2 regions of the Micromonospora sp. NPDC048843 genome follow, and region 1 is predicted to be linked to the other one. Evidence: riboswitches for the same ligand, from Rfam matches in the RefSeq annotation. Region 1 holds a riboswitch; the other holds the start of a gene.
What was found. A riboswitch is a leader RNA that binds a small molecule or an ion and turns the genes downstream of it on or off. The one in region 1 is predicted to bind S-adenosylmethionine.
Positions count from the first base shown of each region.

Region 1 (3,282 bases):
CTGCTCACCACAGCAGCCGTGATCATGAGCGTCTTCCTGATCACCAGCAGCGTGACGACCACAGTGCTCATTCCGCCGGAGGCCTTCCAGCCGGGCGGGCCGGCGAACGGGCGCGCGCTGGCCTACCTGGCGCACGCCCACCTCGGCGAGGTGTTCGGCACCATCTACGACCTGTCCACCATCGGAATCCTCTGGTTCGCCGGGGCGTCGGCGATGGCTGGCCTGCTCAACCTCGTACCGCGCTACCTGCCCCGCTACGGCATGGCGCCTACCTGGGCGCGAGCCGTCCGGCCGCTGGTGCTGGTCTTCACCGCGGTGGCGTTCCTGATCACGATCGTCTTCGAGGCCAGCGTGGACGCGCAGGGCGGCGCGTACGCCACAGGGGTCCTGGTGTTGATCACCTCGGCCGCGACGGCGGTGACGCTCGCGGCGCTGCGGCAGCGTCAGCGCGGCCGGACCATCGCGTTCGGGGTCATCGCGGTGATCTTCGTCTACACCACTGTCGCGAACGTGGTGGAGCGTCCGAGCGGCGTCAAGATCGCGGCCTGTTTCATCGGCGGGATCGTCCTGGTGTCGGTGCTGTCCCGGCTGATGCGGGCCTACGAGCTGCGCGTCGACCACGTCGAGCTGGACCACGCCGCGGCCCGCATGATCGACGAACGCGCCGGACGACGGATTCGCCTCATCGCGCACGAACCCGACCGGCGCGACGAGACGGAGTACCGCGCCAAGCTGGCGCAGACCATGGCGGACAACGACTTTCCCGACGACAGCGACGTCATCTTCGTCGAGGTCACTGTCACCGACCCGTCCGACTTCGAGACCGAGTTGCTGATCCGCGGCAGTGTGGTCGACGGCCGCTTCCCGGTGCTCAGCCTGGCCAGCTCGTCGGTGCCCACCGCGCTCGCCGCCCTGTTGCTGGAGATCCGCGACCGCAGCCGTCGGCGCCCCCACATCTACTTCGAGTGGTCCGAGGGCGGCCCCACCCGCAACTTCCTGCGCTACCTGGCATTCGGACAGGGCGCCATCGCCTCGGTGACCCGGGAGATCCTGCGCCGCCAGGAGCCCGACCCGCACCGTCGACCGCACGTGCACGCCGGCTGACCTGCGAGCCGGCGGACCGTCGCGCGGCGTGAGCGTGGTCATAACGACTGGACGATCCACAGGTTCGTGCTGCTAGCCTCGGCGCAGGTCATGAGTGCCAGCGCGAAGCCCCGGCTCGCTGGCCGGCAACCCTCCTCCGCGGTGGGGTGCCCCGGGTGAAGACCAGGCACCGGCAGGACGTCGGTGCAAGCGTGGCCTGGCACCCAGGTCAGCACAGACCCGGGAGAACCATGCGCATCCTCAGCACCACACCACCGACCGACGTCGCGGACTCCCGCACCGGTCGACCCTCGCCCGCACTGATCCGGCGACGGCACGTGGACATGATGCGAATGTGCAGCGCCGCCTGTCGCGGCACCGCGCTCTAGCACCCCCTTCCCCAGCTCTTTCCCACCGGTACGCCCATCGGGGCGCGCCGTCGGTGGCGCACGTCCGTGCGCGCCGAGACACCACCCTTCGGAGACACCAGTGCGATTCCTTCCTGCCCTGACCCGCGCCGCCGCCCTGGGCGCCGCCACGATCCTTGCCGCCACCGCCCTCACCGCCTGCGGCGACGACAGCTCGTCCGACGCCACCGCCAACCCGTACGGCCTGGCCCAGGCGGGTGTGCTGCGCGCCGGAACGCTGACCGACGCCCCGCCGAACGTGTACCTCAAGGACGGCAAGTTCACAGGCTTCGACAACGACCTGCTGACCGCCGTGGCCGGCAAGCTCGGCCTCACCGTCGAGTTCGTCGGCACCGACTTCTCCGCGCTGCTCAGCCAGGTCAACAACCGCAAGTTCGACGTGGGCAGCTCCTCGATCACCATCACCGAGGCCCGCAAGAAGACTGTCGACTTCGGCGACGGCTACGACTTCGGCTACTTCGGCCTGGACGTCCCGGCCGGCTCGCCGATCACCGGCTTCGACCAGCTCGCCGGCAAGCGGGTAGTGGTGGTGCAGGGCACCGTCCAGGACGACTACGCCAGCGGCAAGCAGCTCAACCCGGTGCGGGTGCCGGACTACAACGGCGCGATCAACCAGCTCAAGGCGGGCACCGCCGACGCCTGGATCGCCCCGGCGGAGATCGGCGAGAAGTCGGCCACCGACAGCAACGGCAAGATCACCGTAGCGGCCAAGGAGCTCAGCCCGGCACCGACCGCGTACGCCGTGGCCAAGGGGAACGACAAGCTGCGCGAGGCGCTGAACAAGGGCCTCGACGAGGTCGTCGCCGATGGCACCTGGAGCCGGTTGCAGGCGCAGTACTACCCGGGCCGGCCGATCCCGGCGGACTTCACGCCGGGCAGCGGCACTGTGCAGGCCCCGTCCGCGTCGGCTGCGCCGTCGGCGTCCGCGTCGACCGCGTCCTGAGCCGGTGACGAGCGAGCGGGGCGGTAGGAGGAGCGACCGATGGATCCGTTGAGCACCCTGTGGGAGACCTTCTTCGACTGGGACGCGATGCGCGAGGCACTGCCCGAGATGCTGACCGTCGGGTTGCCCAACACGCTGATCCTGGCGGTCTCCGCCGCCCTGCTCGGCTCGGTACTGGGCCTGCTGCTGGCCGTCGCCGGGATCTCCCGCAGCCGCTGGCTGCGCTGGCCGGCGCGGGTCTACACCGACGTGTTCCGAGGGCTGCCGGCCGCGGCGACGATCCTGCTGATCGGCGTCGGGCTGGCCCCGCTGGGCATGCAGGTCTGGGGGCCGGACCCCTACCCGTTGGGCATCCTGGCGCTGTCGCTCATCGCCGCCGCGTACATCGGGGAGATCTTCCGCTCGGGCATCCAGTCGGTGGAGGCCGCCCAGTTGGAGGGCTCGCGGGCGCTCGGCTTCTCCTGGGCAGAATCGATGCGGCTGGTGATCATTCCGCAGGGCATCAGGCGGGTGCTGCCAGCCTGGGTGAACCAGCTCATCGCGCTGATCAAGGACTCCAGCCTGGTCTACTTCCTCGGCCTGGTGGCCAGCCAGCGGGAGCTGTTCCGGATCGGGCAGGACTACGCGGCCACCACCGGCAACGAGTCGGCGCTGCTGCTGGCGGGGCTCTGCTACCTGGCGTTGACAGTCCCGCTGACGCACGTCGTCAACTGGATCGACAGGCGGCTGCGCAACGGTCGGCCGGCCACCGCGTCGACCGAAGAGGACGACGACATCGCGTCGTACGCAGCGACGGAAGGAGATCGGCGATGACCACCGCCACGACGA
Region 1 covers NZ_JBEZGJ010000018.1:23,967-27,248, reverse strand. The annotation lists gene AB0C20_RS06915 (amino acid transporter) at 1-1,104, shown strand, start outside; SAM riboswitch class IV at 1,191-1,302, shown strand; gene AB0C20_RS06910 (ABC transporter substrate-binding protein) at 1,573-2,454, shown strand; gene AB0C20_RS06905 (amino acid ABC transporter permease) at 2,494-3,267, shown strand; gene AB0C20_RS06900 (amino acid ABC transporter ATP-binding protein) at 3,264-3,282, shown strand, end outside.

Region 2 (3,282 bases), on a different contig from region 1:
TGTGTGGCGGCGGCCGGACGGGCCAATGCGGGCCAGGTGAGCGCGGGGCGGGGCGGGGTCAGGCCGGCGGGCGCTGGGTGAGGACCGCGTCCAGTAGGCCGGGGTAGAGCTCGTCCAGCTCGTCCCGGCGGAGCCGGACGAGTCGGCTGGTGCCGGCCGCCCGGGTCCGGGTCAGCCCCGCCTCGCGCAGCACCTTGAGGTGGTGGCTGCGGGTTGCCTTGGAGACGCCGAAGTCGAAACTGCCGCAGGCGGACTCGCCGCCCTCGGCGAGCGCGCGGACGATCTGTAGCCGCACGTCGTCGGCGAGTGCGGCCAACACGCTGGTGACCGGTACGGCGGTCAGGTCGGGCTCGTGCGGCTCCATGTGACCAGTGTAACCCTTGTTCGACAACTATCGAACGACGCCCTATGGTCGGTGTCGTTGGTTCGACGATACTCGAACATTGGAGTTGCCGATGCGATCCCGCGCCACCGCGTTCCCACTGGTCGCAGTGCTCGGCTGGGGCGTGATGTTCCCGATCCTGGCCAGCGCGCTCGACCGGGTCGACCCGCTCAACCTGACCACCGCGCGCTACCTGCTGGCCGCCGTCGTCCTGGTCGCCATCCTGCTGCTCCGCGAGGGTGCCGGCGCTCTCCGGCACGGTGGCCGGGCGCTGGAGGTGGTGGTGCTCGGAGTGGTCGGCTTCGCGGGCTTCAACCTGCTCACCAACCTGGCGCTCGAACACGCCGCCCCGCAGCAGATCTCCCTCTTCGTGGCCACCACGCCGGTGATCACCCAGCTCGTCCGCTGGGCCCGCGACGGCGTACGCCCGAAGCCACTCCTGCTGGCCCTCTCCCTGGTGGCGCTCCTCGGCGTCGGTCTGGTGATCACGCGCGGCAGCCTGGCCGGGCTCGGCCAGTTCGGCCTCGGCGGGCTCATGATGATCGGCGCGGTGCTGGGCTGGGGCATCTACACCCACGGCGCCAGCCGGTTCGGCGAGTGGTCACCGCTGCGCTTCACCACACTGACCGCGCTCGCCGGCACGGCCGCCATGCTCGTCCTGAGCGTCGGCGCCGACGCCGTCGGCTGGCAGCACGCGCCGGCCGCCGCCGACCTCGTGGCGGTCACCCCGCAACTGGCGTACGCCGTGCTGGTGGGTGCCGTGATCGCGGTCCTGGCCTGGAACACCGGCGTGCAGCGACTCGGTGCCGCCAACGCCGCGCTGTTCATGAACCTGGTTCCGGTGACCACCTTCGCGGTGCAGATCGCCCGCGGCTACCGCCCGGAGCCCGTCGAACTGGTCGGGGCCGCCATCACGATCGCCGCCCTGATCGCCGCGAACCTCGCCGCCCGGCCCCGGACCACGTCGTTGCCCCGGCCGACCGCGGTGACGGACCCGATCGCGGTGACCGATCCGGTGGCGGTGAGCGCCCGCTGACCCACTACCTGGGATCAGCGGTAGCAGCGACCGACAGCGTTGTCCTAGACTCGACGGCACAACTGAATACCTCATCCAGAGGGGCTGAGGGATACGGCCCGACGACGCCCCGGCAACCACCCTGCGCGCTCACCGCTGAGCGACCCGCGGGGCAGGTGCCAATTCCGTCCCCGCCGCACCGTGCGATGCGGGGAAAGATGAGAGGACTCTCGACATGACGTCGACGCTCGTCGCCTCCGGCATCGACACCTCCGCCAGCCCCGCCCGCGCCCTGGTCTGTCGTGCCTGTTCGGCCCGCTACCCGCTCGCCGCCCAGCACGCCTGTTACGAGTGTTTCGGCCCGCTGGAAGTCGACTACGACACCGCCGCGCTGGCCGCCGTCACCCGCGAGCAGATCGAGGCCGGCCCGAACAACATCTGGCGCTACGCCGCGCTGCTCCCCGCCGGTCAGGACCCGGCCAGCCGGGTCACCCTCGACCCGGGGCTGACCCCACTGGTGGCGGCCCCGCACCTCGCCGCCGAACTGGGCATCACCGCGCCGCTCTGGGTCAAGGACGACAGCGCCAACCCCACCCACTCGTTCAAGGACCGGGTCGTCTCGGTGGCGCTCACCGCCGCCAAGGCGCTCGGCTTCAGCCGGTTCGCCTGCGCGTCGACAGGCAACCTGGCCAACTCGGTGGCCGCCCACGCGGCCCGCGCCGGTGCGCCCTCGGTGGTCTTCATCCCCAGCGACCTGGAGCAGGGCAAGGTCATCACCACCGCCGTCTACGGCGGCGAACTGGTCGCCATCGACGGCTCGTACGACGATGTCAACAGGCTCTGCGGTGAGCTGGTGGAGACCGACGAATTCGAGGACACCGCGTTCGTCAACGTGAACGTCCGGCCGTACTACGCGGAGGGCTCCAAGACCCTCGGCTACGAGGTGGCCGAGCAGCTCGGTTGGCGGATCCCGGCGCAGGTGGTCATCCCGATGGCCAGCGGCGAGCTGCTCACCAAGATTGACAAGGCGTTCTCCGAACTGGTGGAGATCGGCCTTGTCGAGGCGCCCGCTGACGGCTGGAAGGTCTTCGGCGCGCAGTCCGCCGGTTGCAACCCGATCGCCGTCGCCCTGCACACCGAGACCGACACGATCGTCCCGGTCAAGCCCACCGGCATCGCCAAGTCGCTCAACATCGGCGACCCGGCGGCCGGCCTCTACGCCCTGGAGGCGGTCCGCCGCACCGGCGGCTGGATGGAGTACGCCGACGACGACGAGATCCGCGCGGGCATTCGCGATCTGGCCCGTACCACGGGGGTCTTCGCCGAGACCGCGGGTGGGGTAACAGTGGCCGTGCTGCGCAAGCTGGTCGAGTCCGGTCGTCTCGACCCGACGGCCGAGACCGTCGTGTTCAACACCGGCGAGGGTCTGAAGACCATCGACGCGGTGGCCGGCCAGGTCGGGCCGACCCACCACATCAAGCCCTCGCTGCGCGCCGCCCGCGACGCCGGCCTCCTCGGCTGACGGGCTCACTCGGAGCAAGGGGCCGAGTCGATCAGTCGGTAACTGGGTTTTCGCTGTGAGTGTGGAAAACCCGCCGCTACGGACTTGACGGCAGGAACCGGACGGCGCAAGATGCTCCGTGCGGGAGGGCATTTCGCCGAAGACTTTTGAAGTTCTTGCGACCCAACGCCGGAGGCGTTGTGCGAGTGTCCCTCCCGACCAACGTTCGATCGGGCCAGCGAGTAATTCGCTGGCCCGGTCGCTTTTGTAAGGTGCACGCTCACTGGCATGAGCATCACCATCGCGTCGTTCGACGGCGCCGACCGGACTTCCGTCGACGAGGCGTACCGGATCGGGTCGGCGGCCAACGACGCTGATCTCCCG
Region 2 covers NZ_JBEZGJ010000247.1:4,524-7,805, reverse strand. The annotation lists gene AB0C20_RS33450 (metalloregulator ArsR/SmtB family transcription factor) at 59-364, opposite strand; gene AB0C20_RS33445 (DMT family transporter) at 456-1,418, shown strand; SAM riboswitch class I at 1,487-1,622, shown strand; gene thrC (threonine synthase) at 1,633-2,919, shown strand; gene AB0C20_RS33435 (GNAT family N-acetyltransferase) at 3,187-3,282, shown strand, end outside.
Region 2: it holds a riboswitch for S-adenosylmethionine, as region 1 does, so the genes downstream of both, thrC (threonine synthase) here and AB0C20_RS06910 (ABC transporter substrate-binding protein) in region 1, are expected to answer to the same signal.